DNA from 2 places in the Streptomyces sp. NPDC059787 genome. Region 1 is predicted to be linked to the other one. Evidence: predicted binding sites of a transcription regulator. Region 1 holds the regulator's gene; the other holds the start of a gene.
What was found. The regulator HspR, encoded in region 1, represses chaperone genes until heat shock. The targets are predictions, from matches to a motif close to TTGAGNNNNNNNNNCTCAA.
Positions count from the first base shown of each region.

Region 2: lon (endopeptidase La) is a predicted target of HspR. The motif match lies at 941-959, and genes of this name have one in related genera.

Region 1 covers NZ_JBHWHX010000085.1:2,834-11,798, forward strand. The annotation lists gene ACFV5H_RS36970 (MraY family glycosyltransferase) at 120-1,157, shown strand; gene dnaK (molecular chaperone DnaK) at 1,251-3,095, shown strand; gene grpE (nucleotide exchange factor GrpE) at 3,092-3,763, shown strand; gene dnaJ (molecular chaperone DnaJ) at 3,800-4,981, shown strand; gene ACFV5H_RS36990 (heat shock protein transcriptional repressor HspR) at 4,988-5,437, shown strand; gene ACFV5H_RS36995 (sugar ABC transporter substrate-binding protein) at 5,714-6,820, shown strand; gene ACFV5H_RS37000 (LuxR C-terminal-related transcriptional regulator) at 6,953-7,972, shown strand; gene ACFV5H_RS37005 (helix-turn-helix transcriptional regulator) at 7,947-8,965, opposite strand, start outside.
Region 2 covers NZ_JBHWHX010000010.1:85,139-94,103, forward strand. The annotation lists gene ACFV5H_RS12060 (response regulator transcription factor) at 1-16, opposite strand, end outside; gene ACFV5H_RS12065 (spermidine synthase) at 141-830, opposite strand; gene lon (endopeptidase La) at 982-3,450, shown strand; gene ACFV5H_RS12075 (lysozyme) at 3,690-4,514, opposite strand; gene ACFV5H_RS12080 (MarR family winged helix-turn-helix transcriptional regulator) at 4,778-5,272, shown strand; gene ACFV5H_RS12085 (protein phosphatase 2C domain-containing protein) at 5,290-6,084, opposite strand; gene ACFV5H_RS12090 (nitrate- and nitrite sensing domain-containing protein) at 6,480-8,965, shown strand, end outside.

The DNA.
Region 1 (8,965 bases):
GGTGATCTGAATCGCTCAGGGTTGCCTATGGCGGCACTCCCGGGGGCGTCCCGAATGGCGTCCGGGATCCGATCGTGTTATTCGCGATAAATCGGTCCATACGCCCCTAACTTATATCCGTGCTCTACGGGATCGCCGCCGCCGCCACCTCCCTGCTGCTCTCCGCCCTCCTCGCGGAGCTGCTGCGGGTCCCCGCCCTGCGCCTGGGAATCGTGGACCGCAGACGCCGCTGGGCGCTGCCGCTGTCCGGGGGAACGGCCGTCGTGCTCGCGACCGTGCTGGTGGCGGGGCTCGGCGACCGGGCGGGGTACGCCCCGCTCGGCACCGGGATCGGCCGGCTGCTGGCCGCCGGGGCCTGGATCGGCGTACTCGGGCTGGCGGCCGACGTGTGGCGGCTGCGGTGGTGGGTCCCGCTCGCCGGTACGGCCGTGGCGGCGGCGCTCGTCGTGCCGTACGCGGAGACCGGGGTGGTGCGGGGGGTGCTCGCCGTGGGGTGGGTCGTGGCGGTCACCGCCGCGTTCCGGGGGCTCGACCACGCCGACGGGCTGGCCGGCACCGTGGGGGCGGTGGCCGCGTTCGGGGTGGCGGTCTGTGCGGCGGCCGAGCTGATGGACGGGATCGCGGTGCTGATGAGCGTGCTGGCCGCCGCGCTCGCCGGCTTCCTGCTGCACAACTGGCATCCCGCGCGGGCCGGCCTCGGGGCGGGCGGCTCGCTGTTCACGGGGTTCGTGGTGGCCTCGGCGGCGGTGTTCGTGCGGGCCGGGCAGGGAATCGGCACCGGTGCCGGGGTGTTGTTCGCCCTGACGGCCGTGGTGTGCGCCGACGCCGTACTGGTGGTCCTCGCGCGGCGGCTGTCCCGGTGGCCGCTGACCCGCGGCCGGCCGGACCACCTGGGGCACCGGCTGCGGCGGCTCGGACTCGCCCCCCGCGCGGTGACCGTCCTGCTCGGCATCGGCGCGCTGGGCGGGGTACTGGTGGGGGTGGGCGTCCACACCGGACGGGTGTCCGGGGGCGCGGTGGTGTGGGTGGCGGCGGTCGCCGCGGTGGTCGTACTCGCGCTCGTACGGTTGCCCGTCACCCCCGTTTTTCGTCCCCGCCAACGATCTTCCGAGGCATCGCCGCAGGTCAGGGAGCGGTTGCGTGTAAGGAACGGATAAGAGTTGAGTCTGCTCGACTCAGCTCTGTTGACCCCGCGCCGGGTGTCATGCATGCTTGAGTCCGTTCCACTCAAGTCAGCTGGAGGAATCGAAATGGCACGTGCGGTCGGCATCGACCTGGGCACGACTAACTCCGTCGTCAGCGTTCTGGAGGGCGGCGAGCCCACCGTCATCACCAACGCCGAGGGCGCCAGGACCACGCCGTCCGTCGTCGCCTTCGCCAAGAACGGCGAGGTGCTGGTCGGCGAGGTGGCCAAGCGCCAGGCGGTCACGAACGTCGACAGGACCATCCGGTCGGTCAAGCGCCACATGGGCACCGACTGGAAGATCGAGCTCGACGGGAAGCCCTTCAACCCGCAGCAGATCAGCGCCTTCGTGCTGCAGAAGCTGAAGCGCGACGCCGAGTCGTACCTGGGCGAGAAGGTCACGGACGCGGTCATCACCGTCCCGGCGTACTTCAACGACGCCGAGCGTCAGGCGACCAAGGAGGCCGGCGAGATCGCCGGTCTGAACGTGCTGCGCATCGTCAACGAGCCGACGGCCGCCGCCCTGGCGTACGGCCTCGACAAGGACGACCAGACGATCCTCGTCTTCGACCTCGGTGGCGGTACCTTCGACGTCTCCCTGCTGGAGATCGGCGACGGTGTCGTCGAGGTGAAGGCCACCAACGGTGACAACAACCTCGGTGGTGACGACTGGGACCAGCGCGTCGTCGACTACCTGGTCAAGCAGTTCCAGTCGGGCCACGGCGTGGACCTCGGCAAGGACAAGATGGCGCTGCAGCGTCTGCGCGAGGCCGCCGAGAAGGCGAAGATCGAGCTGTCCTCGTCCACCGAGACCTCGATCAACCTCCCCTACATCACCGCGTCCGCCGAGGGCCCGCTGCACCTGGACGAGAAGCTCACCCGCGCCCAGTTCCAGCAGCTCACGGCCGACCTGCTGGAGCGCTGCAAGACGCCGTTCCACAACGTCATCAAGGACGCCGGCATCCAGCTGTCCGAGATCGACCACGTCGTTCTCGTCGGTGGCTCCACCCGCATGCCCGCCGTCGCCGAGCTCGTCAAGGAGATGACCGGCGGCAAGGAGGCCAACAAGGGCGTCAACCCGGACGAGGTCGTCTCGATCGGTGCCGCTCTCCAGGCCGGTGTCCTCAAGGGCGAGGTCAAGGACGTCCTGCTGCTCGACGTCACCCCGCTGTCCCTCGGCATCGAGACCAAGGGCGGCATCATGACCAAGCTGATCGAGCGCAACACCACGATCCCGACGAAGCGCTCCGAGATCTTCACCACGGCCGAGGACAACCAGCCGTCGGTGCAGATCCAGGTCTACCAGGGCGAGCGCGAGATCGCCGCGTACAACAAGAAGCTCGGCATGTTCGAGCTGACCGGTCTGCCCCCGGCGCCGCGCGGCGTCCCGCAGATCGAGGTCTCCTTCGACATCGACGCCAACGGCATCATGCACGTCACGGCGAAGGACCTCGGCACCGGCAAGGAGCAGAAGATGACCGTCACCGGCGGCTCCTCGCTGCCGAAGGACGAGGTCGACCGGATGCGCCAGGAGGCCGAGAAGTACGCGGAGGAGGACCACGCCCGCCGCGAGGCCGCCGAGTCCCGCAACCAGGGCGAGCAGCTCGTCTACCAGACCGAGAAGTTCCTCAGCGACAACGCGGACAAGGTCCCCGGTGACGTCAAGACCGAGGTCGAGACGGCCGTCGCCGAGCTGAAGGAGAAGCTCAAGGGCGACGACTCCGCCGAGATCCGCACCGCCACGGAGAAGGTCGCCGCCGTCTCCCAGAAGCTGGGCCAGGCCATGTACGCCGACGCCCAGGCCGGGCAGGCCGCCGGTGGCGCGTCCGCCGGTGCCGGTGAGACGAAGGCCGACGACGACGTCGTCGACGCGGAGATCGTCGACGAGGACCGCAAGGACGGTGCGGCGTGACCGAGGAGACCCCGGGCTTCGACGAGCAGTCGCAGCAGCCCGACGTCCCCTCCGACGAAGCCGAGCCGAAGGCCGCCTCCACACCCTCCGCGGAGGAGGGGGCGGCCCCGGCCGGGGACACGGGCCAGGAAGCGGCCCTGGTGGCCCAGCTGGACCAGGCGCGCACGGCGCTCAACGAGCGCACGGCGGACCTCCAGCGCCTCCAGGCCGAGTTCCAGAACTACCGCCGCCGGGTCGAGCGCGACCGGATCGCCGTGAAGGAGATCGCCGTGGCGAACCTCCTGAGCGAGCTGCTCCCCGTGCTCGACGACGTCGGCCGCGCGCGGGAACACGGCGAGCTGGTCGGCGGCTTCAAGTCCGTCGCGGAGTCGCTGGAGACGGTCATCGCCAAGATGGGCCTCCAGCAGTTCGGCAAGGAGGGCGAGCCCTTCGACCCGACGATCCACGAGGCGCTGATGCACAGCTACGCGCCGGACGTCACCGAGACGACGTGCGTGGCGATTCTGCAGCCGGGGTATCGGATCGGCGAGCGCACCATCCGCCCCGCGCGGGTGGCCGTCGCCGAGCCGCAGCCCGGCGCGCAGACGGCTCCGCCGGCCGAGGAGAGCACCGAGGCGCAGGACGGACCGTCGGAGAACAAGGAGAGCGGTGGCCCGGAGGAGGGCTGACGTAATAGCTGACGCAGGGAAGGAGGGACGTCGGGGATGAGCACCAAGGACTTCATCGAGAAGGACTTCTACAAGGTCCTCGGCGTCCCCAAGGACGCCACCGAGGCCGAGATCAAGAAGGCGTACCGGAAGCTCGCCCGCGAGTTCCACCCGGACGCCAACAAGGGCAACGCCAAGGCGGAGGAGCGGTTCAAGGAGATCTCCGAGGCGAACGACGTCCTCGGCGACCCCAAGAAGCGCAAGGAGTACGACGAGGCGCGCGCGCTCTTCGGCAGCGGAGGCTTCCGTCCGGGGCCGGGCGCGGGCGGCGGTTCCTTCAACTTCGACCTGGGTGACCTCTTCGGTGGTCAGGGTGCCGGCGGCCAGCAGGCGGGCGGCGGCTTCGGCGGCGGCCTCGGTGACGTCTTCGGGGGCCTGTTCAACCGTGGCGGCGCGGGCACCACGCGCACCCAGCCGCGGCGCGGCCAGGACATCGAGTCCGAGGTGACGCTCAGCTTCACCGAGGCGATCGAGGGCGCGACCGTCCCGCTGCGGATGTCGTCGCAGGCGCCCTGCAAGGCCTGTTCGGGCACCGGCGACAAGAACGGCACACCGCGCGTGTGCCCGACCTGCGTCGGTACCGGCCAGGTGGCGCGGGGCTCCGGCGGCGGGTTCTCGCTCACCGATCCCTGCCCCGACTGCAAGGGCCGCGGTCTGATCGCGGAGGAGCCCTGCGAGATCTGCAAGGGCAGCGGCCGGGCCAAGTCCTCGCGGACCATGCAGGTGCGCATCCCCGCGGGCGTCAGCGACGGCCAGCGGATCCGGCTGCGCGGCAAGGGCGCGCCGGGCGAGCGCGGCGGTCCCGCCGGCGATCTGTACGTCGTCGTGCACGTCGGCGTCCACCCGGTGTTCGGCCGCAAGGACGACAACCTCACCGTCACGGTCCCGGTGACGTATCCCGAGGCCGCTCTCGGCGGCGAGGTCCGGGTGCCGACGCTGGGCGGTCCGCCGGTCACGCTGAAGCTGCCGCCGGGCACGCCCAACGGGCGCACCATGCGGGCGCGGGGCAAGGGCGCGGTCCGCAAGGACGGCACCCGCGGCGATCTGCTGGTCACCGTGGAGGTGAGTGTTCCCAAGGACGTGTCGGGGAAGGCTCGTGACGCACTGGAGGCGTATCGCGAGGCGACCGCGGACGACGATCCGCGGGCGGAGCTGTTCCAGGCCGCGAAGGGAGCTTGATTTCAGATGGACGGCCGTCGACGCAATCCGTATGAACTGACCCAGGACACCCCGGTCTACGTCATTTCGGTGGCGGCCCAGCTCTCCGGCCTGCACCCGCAGACGCTGCGGCAGTACGACCGGCTGGGTCTCGTGTCGCCGGACCGCACGGCCGGCCGGGGCCGTCGTTACTCGGCCCGTGACATCGAGCTGCTCCGTCAGGTGCAGCAGCTGTCGCAGGACGAGGGCATCAACCTGGCCGGAATCAAGCGCATCATCGAACTGGAGAACCAGGTCGCCGCCCTCCAGGCCCGTGCGGCCGAACTGGAGAACGCCCTGGACGGGGCGGCCGCGGCGATGCGGCAGCGCGAGGCCGCGGTGCACGCCTCGTACCGCCGTGACCTGGTGCCCTACCAGGAGGTGCAGCAGACCAGCGCGCTGGTGGTGTGGCGGCCCAAGCGGCAGCAGCCGGACTGAGGCGCCGGCCCGGAGTACCGCGAGAGGCCCGGAGGTTCACGAACCTCCGGGCCTCTCGGTTTATGCACAGTTGCTTGTGTGACTATCGTATGGCTGCGTGTCCAGATGATTCTCGCCGGACGTCCGCAGGTCTCTCACGAGTTCGGCGCACCGTGCTGTGTCCATCTCGTTAAGTGGCCGACCTTGACTCCGGTGGGGGCTGAAGCGTTGGCTTTTCAGTCACATGGGCCGCAAAGCCGTGCCCACGTCCGAAACGCACCTGAAGTGAGCCCTCGCATGCGTCGTATCGCCATATCCGTGGCCGCCACCGCCATGTCCGTCACGCTCGTCGGATGCGGCGCGCTCAACGCGACGGGGAGCAGTGACGACGAGAGCCCGGCCAAGGGCGACGACATGACCGTCGGGCTGCTGCTCCCGGAGAAGGCCAACACCCGGTACGAGCAGTTCGACTACCCCATCTTCAAGACGAAGGTGGAGTCGCTCACCAACAAGAAGGGCAAGGTCGAGTACGCCAACGCCGAGGCGGACGCCGGCAAGCAGGCCGACCAGATGCAGCAGATGATCGACGACAAGGTCGACGTCATCGTGCTGGACGCGGTCGACGCGCACGCCATCGCGGACGGCGTGCAGAAGGCCAAGGACGCGGGCATCCCCGTCATCGCCTACGACCGTCTCGCCGAGGGCCCGATCGACGCGTACATCTCCTTCGACAACGAGCTGGTCGGCGAGGTGCAGGGCCGTTCCCTGCTGGAGGCGCTCGGCGCCGACGCCGGCATCACCGACAAGATCGTGATGATGAACGGCTCGTCGACCGACCCCAACGCCAAGCAGTTCAAGGCGGGCGCGCTCTCCGAGCTCAAGGGCCAGGTGACGATCGCCAAGTCCTACGACACCAAGGACTGGAAGCCGGAGAACGCGCAGGCCAACATGGCCGAGGCGATCGACGCGATCGGCGCGGGCGACATCAAGGCGGTCTACTCCGCCAACGACGGCATGGCGGGCGGCATCGTCAAGGCGCTCAAGGCCGCCGGCGTGACCGAGCTGCCCCCGATCACCGGCCAGGACGCCGAACTCGCGGCGGTGCAGCGCATCCTCGCCGGCGAGCAGTACATGAGCGTGTACAAGTCCTACCCGGACGAGGCCGAGAACGCCGCCGAGATGGCCGTGGCGAAGGTCCAGGGCAAGGACATCCAGTTCGACGCGCTCACCCGCGAGCGGGTGGACAGCCCCACCGCCAAGGACATCCCGGCGCAGCTCGTGCCCGTGGTCGCGCTGACCAAGGACAACATCGAGGACACCGTGGTCGCCGACGAGATCTACGACGTCTCGGACATCTGCACCGCCGAGTTCGCGGCGGCCTGCGAGGCGGTCAAGCTGAAGTAGCCGCCGACCCGTCGATATCCGGCCACCCGCCGGTCCTCCGACCGGCGCCGGACCCTGCCCATGTTGCACAGCCGGTTCCGGCCGCGCATAGTTGCGCTGCGGAAAGTGGCTGAACCGGGGGTGGGATGGGCGATGGCCGGGCACGGGACGGACGGGCATCCACACGGTGCTGACCGACTGTGCGAGGCCGGGGATCGCGTGTATTCCCGGGCCGTACGGCGCGGACGGCTGCCGCGCCGGGACGCGGAGCCGGTGCCCTGCCTGCTGGAACTGGCCCTGCTGCACCCCGACCCCGACGACATGGACTGGCTCGTCCCCACCCCTCCGCAGGAGGTCATGACCCGGCTGCTGCGCGGGATGTACGACGAGGTGAACGCGAGCCGGCGCCGGGTCGGCTCGACCGTCGAGGCCTTCGAACGGTACGCCGGCCTGGGCCACCGGGTGCCCGCCTCGCCGACGGCGGCGGAGGGCCCGGCGATCCGGGTGCTGGACGGGCTCGCCCGCATCCAGGCCGCGATGGACGAGGCGACCCAGGCGTGCACCACCGAGGTGCTCACCGTCCAGCCGGGCGGCATCCGGCGCGAGGCGGAGCTGTCCGAGGGCCTGCACCGGGCGACGGCGCTGCGCGGCCGGGGCGTGCGCATGCGGGACCTGTACACGCATGTCGCCCGGCACGGGCACGGACTGCTCAGCTATCTGGAGCTGATGGGCGACGCGGTGGAGGCGCGCACCCTGGACGAGGTGATCGAGCGGCTGATCCTCTTCGACCGCACGGTCGCCTTCATCCCCGCCAACGCCGAGCGCACCATGGCGCTGGAGCTGCGCCACCCGGCGCTGGTGGAGTACCTGGGCACGGTCTTCGACCGGCTGTGGCGGCTCGCCATCCCGCTGACCGCCCCGCTGCCCGACACCGGCATCGAGGGCATCTCGCACCGGGAGCAGTCCATCGCGGCGCTGCTCGCGGAGGGCCACCAGGACGCGGTGATCGCGGAGCGCCTCGGCATCAGCGTGCGGACCTGCCGGGCCCACATCGCCCGCCTGTCGGAGACGCTGGGCGCGGCCAGCCGTACGCAGCTCGGCGTCCGCATCGCCCAGGCCGGTCTGGACGGCTTCCGGCGCCCCGCCGTCACTGCGGTGCGTCCTCCTGGTTGAGGATCCCGGACTCCGCGATGAGGTAGCCGAGCTGGGCCCGGCTGCCGCTGCCGAGGGTGGCGGCGAGTTTGGCGATGTGGGCGCGGCACGTCCGTACGTTCATGCCGAGGCGGCGGGCGATGGCCTCGTCCACGTGGCCCTCCACCAGGAGCTTGGCGATGGAGTGCTGTATCTCCGGTATGCCGTCGGGCGCGGTCTCGTAGGGGGTGCCGGCGGTCAGCGGGACCGCGCGGCTCCACATGAACTCGAAGACCTTGCTCAGATAGCGGACGAGGCCGGTGTGCCGCAGCTCCAGGGCGACCTGGCGGTCGTCGCGCACGGGGATGAAGGCGACCGTCTCGTCGCAGATGATGAGGCGCTCCACCAGCTCGTCGATGGTGCGGTACTCCGCCCTGCCGTTGGCGAACTGCTCGACGTAGGAGAGGCGCTCGGGATTGAACCGGGCGGTGTGCTGGTAGAGGGTGCGTATGCGCACGCCGCGTTCGACGAGCAGCCGGTCGCGCTCGAACCCCTGCAGCAGGCTGCGTTCGGGCCGGTACCCGCTCGGCTGGACGGTGAGCATCTCCGTCCGGCACTGGGAGGTGGCCAGGTCCAGCGCGCTGTTGATGCGGTCGTTGCCCTCGAGCACCGTGATCGAGTGGGCGGGCGCGATCTCCCGGGCGCTCAGGGACATGAAAGGCTCGAAAGTGTCGGCGAGTTCTATCGACAGGCGCCGGCGTTCGGTGATCTCCCGTTCTATGGGGCTCAACCGCTGGGAAAGCGCGATCGAGGGAAGCACCGGACGCAACCACTGCGCATCGTCGGGATCCGGATGAAGAAGGGCGAAGTCCATCAAGCAGGGCGCGGGTTCCACGTCGGCGCGGGCGATACGTCCCGCGCGGAGAGCATTCGCGTACAGTCGCACCCCCTCCTCGCACAGCTCGGTCACCGCGTGAGGATGTGCCGCCTTGGTCTGTTTTGTTCCCAAATCTCCACCCCACAGGGTCCTGAACA
Region 2 (8,965 bases), on a different contig from region 1:
TCTGTGTCTGCTCCATCGCCCGCCCCTGAGGTGTGCTTTTTCCGGAATCCGTGGGGTGATCCGTCGTCTGCGCATCACTGCGATTGACGCTTGAATGACCGCGTCAGGGCAGCAGCGTACGGGGATCCACCGCGGCTTTGCTATCCAGGGCGGACGCCGAGGTGCACGACGTCCGGAACGCCCCGGGCAACGGGGATCTCTTCGGTACGCACCTGTTGGAACCCGGCATTCCGCAAGGTTCCCTCGAATTCCGGGGACGGCTTCGCCGACCACACGGCGAGTACCCCGTCCGGCCTCAACGCCCTTGCGCAGGCGGCCAGTCCGGCCGCCGAGTAGAGCCCGTCGTTGTCCTCGGTGACGGTCCAGTCGGGCCCGTTGTCGATGTCGAGGCAGAGCGCGTCGAACGTGTCCGACGTCTCATCGAGGTAACGGACGAGATCCGCCTCGACGATCTCCGTGCGCGGGTCGGCGAGGGCCCGCGCGGAGAGCCCGGTCAGTGGCCCCGCACGGTGCCACTCGATGATCGCCGGTTCGCGCTCCACCACGGCGATCCGTCCCCAGCGGGGCTGCCCGGCGGCGTGCGAGAGCGAGAAGCCGACCCCGAGACCGCCGATCAGCACGTGCGGGTCCACCGCGCGGGGGCCGAGGGCGGCCAGCGCGGCGTCGACGAGCCGCCGCTCCGAACGGCCGTCGGAGGTGTCCATCAGGAAGCAGCCGTTGGCGATGATCTGCATCAGGTCGCCGTGCCTGCGCAGCACGACCTCGCCGTACGGGCCCTCGCGGCGGTCCAGGACTTCGGGGGGTTCGGGAATGTCGTACGGGGTGGACATGCGTTCATCCTGACAGTTCCCTCTCCGAGGCGGTCAGGGGCTCCGGCACCCCGGGACGGTGATCGCTCAGAGCGAACGCGGTCCCGGGAACATTCGGCGGCTCACAAGCATTGAGTCGGCATAGCTCAACTTGACTGCCGAAGGGGAGATCATGGCTGCTGAGTCCACACCGCTCGCCCTGCCTGTGCTGCCGCTCGACGACGAGGTCGTGCTGCCCGGGATGGTGGTTCCGCTGGACCTGAGCGATTCCGAGGTGCGCGCCGCGGTGGAGGCCGCCCAGGCCGCCGCCCGCACCGCACCGGGAAAGCCCAAGGTGCTCCTGGTGCCACGCGTCGACGGGACGTACGCCGGTACGGGCGTGCTGGGCACGGTCGAGCAGGTCGGCAGACTCGCCGACGGTGACCCGGGTGCCCTGATCCGCGGCCGGGACCGCGTGCGCATCGGCGCCGGGACCACCGGGCCGGGAGCCGCGCTGTGGGTGGAGGGCACCCGTATCGACGAGACCGTGCCCGAGCCGCTGCCGGGGCACGTGACCGAACTCGTCAAGGAGTACAAGGCGCTCGCCACCGCCTGGCTGCGCAAGCGCGGCGCCTGGCAGGTCGTCGACCGGGTCCAGGCCATCGAGGACGTCTCCGCGCTGGCCGACAACTCCGGCTACTCGCCGTTCCTGACCACCGAACAGAAGACCGCCCTGCTGGAGACCACCGACCCGGTGGCCCGGCTGAGGCTCGCCACCCAGCAGCTGCGCGACCACCTCGCCGAGCAGGACGTCGCCGAGACCATCGCCAAGGACGTCCAGGAGGGCGTCGACAAGCAGCAGCGCGAGTTCCTGCTGCGCCGCCAGCTCGAAGCCGTACGCAAGGAGCTGCGCGAGCTCAACGGCGAGCAGGAGGGCGAGGAGTCCGACGACTACCGCGCCCGCGTCGAGGCCGCCGACCTGCCGGAGAAGGTCCGCGAGGCCGCGCTCAAGGAGGTCGACAAGCTGGAGCGCTCCTCCGACCAGTCGCCCGAGGGCTCCTGGATCCGTACCTGGCTCGACACGGTCCTGGAGATGCCGTGGAACGAGCGCACCGAGGACGCCTACGACATCCGGGGCGCCCAGGCGGTCCTCGACGCCGAGCACGCGGGCCTGGAGGACGTGAAGGAGCGGATCACCGAGTACCTGGCGGTGCGCAAGCGGCGCGGCGACCGGGGCCTGGGCGTGGTCGGCGGACGGCGAGACCAGGGGGCGGCGCGAAGCGCCTCGGTTGAGGGTGGTGGTGGGCGACGGGGGGGCGGTGCCGTACTGGCCCTGGTGGGCCCGCCCGGTGTCGGCAAGACGTCGCTCGGCGAATCCGTCGCCCACGCGATGGGCCGCAAGTTCGTCCGCGTCGCCCTCGGCGGCGTCCGCGACGAGGCCGAGATCCGCGGCCACCGCCGTACGTACGTCGGCGCGCTGCCCGGCCGGATCGTGCGGGCGATCAAGGAAGCCGGGTCGATGAACCCGGTCGTGCTCCTCGACGAGATCGACAAGGTGGGCTCCGACTTCCGGGGCGACCCGGCCGCGGCCCTGCTCGAAGTCCTCGACCCGGCGCAGAACCACACCTTCCGGGACCACTACCTGGAGGTCGAGCTCGACCTGTCCGACGTCGTGTTCCTCGCGACGGCCAACGTCCTGGAGGCCATCCCGGAGGCCCTGCTCGACCGCATGGAGCTGGTCCGCCTCGACGGCTACACCGAGGACGAGAAGGTCGTCATCGCCCGCGACCACCTGCTCCCGCGCCAGCTGGAGCGCGCCGGACTGGCCGAGGACGAGGTGACGCTCGACGAGGGCGCGCTGCGCAAGCTGGCCGGCGAGTACACGCGCGAGGCGGGTGTGCGCACCCTGGAGCGGTCCATCGCGCGGCTGCTGCGCAAGATCGCCGCCCAGCACGAACTGGGGGAGCGGAAGCTGCCCTTCACCGTGACCGACGGCGACCTGCGGGGCCTGATCGGCCGGCCGCACCACGTGCCCGAGTCCGCCCAGGACCCGGCCGAGCGCCGTACCGCCGTCCCCGGTGTCGCCACCGGGCTCGCGGTGACCGGTGCCGGCGGGGACGTCCTCTACGTGGAGGCGTCCCTGGCCGACCCGGAGACGGGTGCGGCGGGGCTGACCCTGACCGGCCAGCTGGGTGACGTGATGAAGGAGTCCGCGCAGATCGCGCTGAGCTTCCTGCGCAGTCACGGCGCCGAACTGGAGCTGCCGGTGGGCGACCTGAAGGACCGGGGCGCGCACATCCACTTCCCGGCGGGCGCGGTGCCCAAGGACGGCCCGAGCGCGGGTGTCACGATGACCACCGCCCTGGCCTCGCTGCTCTCCGGCCGGCTGGTCCGCACGGACGTGGCGATGACCGGTGAGGTCTCGCTGACCGGGCGGGTGCTGCCGATCGGCGGGGTGAAGCAGAAGCTGCTCGCCGCGCACCGCGCGGGGATCACCACCGTGATCATTCCCAAGCGCAACGAGCCCGACCTGGACGACGTCCCGGCGGAGGTGCTGGACAAGCTCGACGTCCACGCCGTCACCGACGTCCGCCAGGTCCTGGAACTGGCGCTGTCGCCGGCCACCAACGGCGCGGTGCCTGAGGTTCCGGTCGCGGCGTGACGGACGCGATCGGATGAGGAAGGCCCGGGTCCCGTGAGGGAGGCCCGGGCCTTCACCGCGCCCGGCCGCTGCCGGCGGATCTGTCAGGCCGGTTCCAGACGCAGGCCCCGGGGCCACGACGGGAGCGGATCCACCGGCGGCACGCCGCCGGTGGGCCGTTCCGGCGGGAGATCCGCTCCCGTCGGCGTCCTGCCGCCGGCTTCGCCGACGGCCTCCACGCCCGGCAGGGACCGGCCGGGTCAGCCCAGCGCGAAGGTCCGCACCCGGTCCAGGGTGCCGTTGAAGAGGTCGTGGTCCCCGACGGTCGGGCCGGTCGAGGTGTACTGCCACATCGTGTACGTGCTCCAGCCCGCGGGCAGTTCGCCCACGGTGGAGGCGTACCGGGCGATCCACAGCGGGGTGGTGGCGGCGAAGCCGGCGTAGTTGCCGGTGCACTGCTTCCACCAGCTGGTGGCCGTGTAGATGACGGCGTCCCGGCCGGTGCGGTACCGGTACTGCTCCAGGAAGTCGCGGATCCAGCTCACCATCGCGCTCTGCGACTTGTCGTAACAGGCGTCGCCGTACGGGTTCCACTCGATGTCGAGCACGCCCGGCAGGGTCCGCCCGTCCGCGGACCAGTCGCCGCCGCGGTCGACGAAGTAGTCGGCCTGGGCGGCGCCGCTCGCCGTGTCGGGCGTACCGAAGTGGTAGGCGCCGCGGACCATGCCGGCGTCGTAGGAGCCGCCGTACTGCTGCGAGTGGTACGGGTTGGTGTAGTACGTCCCCTCCGTGGCCTTGGCGTAGGCCCAGCGGACCCCGCTGTTCCACAGGGTCGCCCAGGCGACGTCACCCTGGTGGCTGGAGACGTCCACACCCTCCGTCCGGGTGGATCGGACGGTGGGGAGGCCGCCGCTGCCGTCGTGGGCGGCGACACCCATGCCCATGCGGGCGGAGCCGCGCGGAGGCGCGGTGGGGGCGGATTCGGCCGCGACGGCCGGGTGGGGGAGGGAGAGCACCGCGAGCAGGACCGCGCCGGCGGTCGCGAGCGCGCGTATGCGGAGGGGGCCGGATCTGTGCACAGGCATGACGCATCTCCGAAAGGTCGGTGTGGGGCGAACCCGGAACGTGACCCACGTCCCATGTGGTGGGCGTGCCACGCAATCGCCTGGTGGGGAAACCGCACACGTGGACCACGACGGGGGCGGGGCGTTCTCTCCCACCGCCTGGAAGACGTGGGAGGCGCCCCCGGCCGCCGTTGGTCTACGCCTGCGAAATACTGGTGGAGCTGCGGCGACGTCGCCACTTGGCGGGAAACTTTCAGAGCCGGAAAACCGAAGCAGGGGCAGACGTGCACGAACAAGGACACCGAGGCGAAGAGCGCGCCGCCTCCCCGGAGCCCGCGCCGGGTGTGGACCAGCCGGGATTCCTCGCGCTGGAACGCGAGTTGACGGTGCTGCTGCGACGCGCCCGGGCCAGCCAGGGGGAGATGGCCCGCGCGGTCCATCCCGACCTGGAGCCGTCCGCGTACGGGCTGCTGGTCCGTCTGGATGAGTGCGGCCGGCAGCGGGCCACCGAGCTCGCCGCCTACATCGGCGTCGGCAAGGCGACGATGTCGCGCCAGCTGCGCGCGCTGGAGCAGCTCGGCCTCGTCGCCCGCGAGCCGGACCCCGCCGACGGCCGCGCCTGGCTGATCGCCCTCACGCGGGAGGGCCACGAACGGGTCCGCAGGGTCCGCGAGGCCCGCCGCGCGCGCTACGCCGGCCGGCTCGCCGACTGGAACCCCGACGAGGTCACGGAGCTCGCCCGGCTGCTGAACCAGCTCAACCGGGGCATGGAGAAGTGACCCCGTACGGGATACCGCTAACGGGGTGACAGCTCGGCGTACACCACCGTCGCGTCGTCGTGCGTCTTGCCGCGGCGCGGCGCCACCCGGTCCGCGCCCGCCCGCTCCAGGGCCCGTACGCGGTCCACCAGGGACCGGGCACCCTCCTTGCGGACCAGGGTGAGGCAGTCCGTCCAGTCGCCCTCGTGGAACCTCTCCACCCAGCGCGCCGCACCGTCCGTCAGGGCGGCCAGGGCGCGCACCCCGTCGCGCGGCAGCGAACCGGTGACCGCGCGGGAGGCCACCGAGGGATCCGCCGCCGCCGTGAAGAAGCCGCCCTCCTTGTTGCGCAGCGTGGTGTCCACCAGGGTGTGGGAGGCCAGGGCCGAACGGGGCAGCCGGTCCAGACGGTCGTCCAGGAACGGGGTGACCGTCCCGTCGGGGGACTCGACGAGCAGGGCCGAGTCGGACAGCACCAGGTAGTCCACCGAGGCCGGTGACCAGCGGGCCAGCACCACGGTCGCCTGCGGCGTACGGGGGTGAGAAAGGTCACAGGTTGCCGCGTGAGCGGCGGCGGTACGCGCGAGGGCGCGGGAGAGCAGCTCGGTCAGGGGAACATCCGGGAGGGAAACGGTCAGTTCGGTCAGCGCCCCGCCCAGTCGCGCGGTGAACCAGGGCACGGAATGCAGACATCCGCCGCCGTCCCCCGGTGGTGTGACCCCGTCCAGCACCACGAGCGAACCGCCCTGTCCGGAGGCCGGAAGCCCGACGCTCGCGAAGTCCTCGTTGGGGCGGCCGGGATCACCGGGCTCCGAAACAAGCTCCGTACGCATCCCGCCAGTCTGCACGACCCCTCCACAAGGGCCTTGAAAGGCTCTCGCCGGTCGCCGGATCCGTGTAGCCGCGCAGGTCAGGCGCCTGGTTTGGGAGGGAATACAGTGCTCCGGGAAGACGTGGCGGCGAATATTGCCACCGCCCGCCGCAGACGTCCAACCGGCCTGCCGTGCGGGGCCGCTGCGGGAGGTGGCGGAACTTGCCCCTCAACTCACCTCCGGGGTTCACTCCTTCGAGTGGCGGGTCAGGTGATGCGCATCCACTGTCCACGCTCACTGGGAGGGTCGGGGAGCGATGGGGGCGCCTCGCTGTCCGAGCACGGTCAAGAGCTCGGGGTGAACGCCCGCACCCGTTGACGGAGCGTCACCCGGATCCACGGGTACACGAGTCAGGAATGCGAGCACCGGTGCAGAAGTCGCGGCCTCGTCGCACAGGCAAGCAGACGGCCCCCACGGGGGACGCGGAGCAGAAGCCCACCGTCGGCAGGGGTCGCCCCACCCATGTACGCAACCGGCTCATCGTCGCCGTGGCCGTGGTGGCCGCCGCGATCGCCGCGGCCGGGGCACCCTCCGTACTCACGGCCTCCGGGCAGCTCAAGGACTCGCAGGACCTGGTGACGCTCGCCGAGCAGACCCAGGACGCCCTCACCCTGGCGCACTCCCTCGCCGACGAGCGCGACGAGGTCGTCCCCTACGTCGCGGCCGGCCGCCCCGAGTCCAAGGCGCCCTCCGAGGAGCACAGCGCCCGCGTCGACCGGCAGGTCGAGGAGCTGCGCACCGACACCGACATGCCGCAGGAGCTGCGCGACGGCCTCGACGCCGTCGCCACCGTGCGCAGAGCGGCGCTCACGGGCAAGAGCAGTGCTCTCGAAGCGCATCAGGCGTACTCCACCGCCATCACCCGGTTGCACCGGCTCGCCGAACAGCTCGCGGAGCGGATCCCGCCCCGCGCCGGCTCCGGCGCCTACGCGCTCACCGAGCTGGACTCCGCCGTCCAGCAGGCCGCCGCCACCCGCGGACTGCTGCTCGCCGCGCTGAACGTGCCGACCACCACCCAGACCGTGATCGACCCGATCACCGGCCTGCCGTCCACCGTCACCGGTTCCTCGGACGCCGACACGAAGCGGCGCGACGCGCTGACCGCCGCCGCGCTCCAGGCCCGGCTGCGCTCCGACGCGGCCCTCGCCGACTTCCGCGAGACCGCGCCCAAGGCCGCCCGCGGCTCCTACGACTCCACGGTCACCGGACCCGAGGTCGAGACCGCGGAGAAGTACCTGGCACGCCTCACCGACGAGCCCGTCCTCTCCGACGACGATCTCGACACCAGCGTCAAGAAGCTGCGGGCCGCGCTCACCGCGCGGATCGACACGATGCGCGGCGTCGAGTCCGCGCTCTTCGACCAGCGCACCAAGGACCTCGCCCGGCTCCGCGACGACGACGTCACCGCGCTGGAGATCCGGATCGCCGCCCTCGGCGCCCTGATGCTGCTCGCGATCGGCATCGCCACGGCGATGGCCCGCACCCTGACGCGCCCGCTGTCGGTGCTGCGCCGGGGCTCCGCCCGCCTCGCCGAGGCGGAGGACCCCCTCGGCCAGGAGCCGGTCGCCTTCACCGGCCGCAACGACGAGTTCGCCCAGGTCGTCCGCTCCGTCAACGCCCTGCACGCGCGCGCCGCCGCCCTCGCCGAGCGGATCGCCACCCTGGAGGCCGACCGCAAGCACCTCGTGGGCCAGCGGCAGAAGATGGCCGACGCCCGCGAGGAACTGCGCACCGAACTCGCCGAGTCCGCCGCCCATCTGGAGCGGCTGCGCGCCGGCATCGGCGGTACGTTCGTCAACCTCGCCCTGCGCACCTTGGGGCTGGTCGAGCGTCAGCTCGGCGTCATCGAGGGGCTGGAGGAGCGGGAGGACGACCCGGACCGGCTGGCCACCCTGTTCAAGCTCGACCACTTCGCCACGGTGATGCGCCGGCACAGCGAGAACCTCCTCGTCCTCGCCGGCACCGAGCAGGGCCGGCACACGGCGGGTCCGGTTCCGCTGGTGGACGTCGTACGGGCCGCGGTCAGCGAGATCGAGCGGTACGAGCGGGTCCGGATCGCCGCGCTGCCGCCGCACGCGCACATCGCCGGATTCGCCGCGGACGACCTGTCCCACCTGCTGGCCGAGCTCATGGAGAACGCCACCTCGTTCTCCCCGCCCGACCTGCCCGTCGAGGTCTCCGGCTGGCTGCTGGAGAACGGCGAGGTCATGCTCTCCGTCCAGGACGAGGGCATCGGCATGACCGGGGAGCGGCTGGAGCGGCTCAACGCCCGGCTGTCCGACTTCGACCCGGAGGTCACGTACGACGCGGAGGCCGAGGACGGTCTCGGCCTCGGCCTGTACGTCGTGGCCCGGCTCGCCCACCGGCACGGGGTCCGGGTCAAGCTGCGCGAGCAGAAGCAGGGCGGCATCGCCGCGGTCGTCGTCCTCCCCGATCCCCTGCTGGCGCCCGCCACCCCCGGCGCGGTCCCCGCCTCCGTCACCGGCACCACGTACGCCCTCCCGGGCGCCGACGCCGAGGCCAACTCCAACGTCCTCCACGGCCGCACGGAGCCGGACGACCCGCTGGTCGCCCTGGCGGAGAAGGCGGTACGCCACCAGGGCTCGCCCGGTGGTGAGGCACCGGGCGAGCCGACGGAGTCGCCGGCGGCGGGTGACGCGGACGGGTCCTCGCCGGTTTCTGCGGAGACCCCTGCGGAGGGTTCGGCAGGGCAGTCCGCGCAGGCCCCTGCGGAGGGTTCGGCAGGGCAGTCCGCGCAGGCCCTCGCGGGGAGCTCGGCAGGGCAGTCCGCGCAGGTCCGTGCGGGGGGTGCCGCGTCGGATGGCGTGGAGACACCGGCATC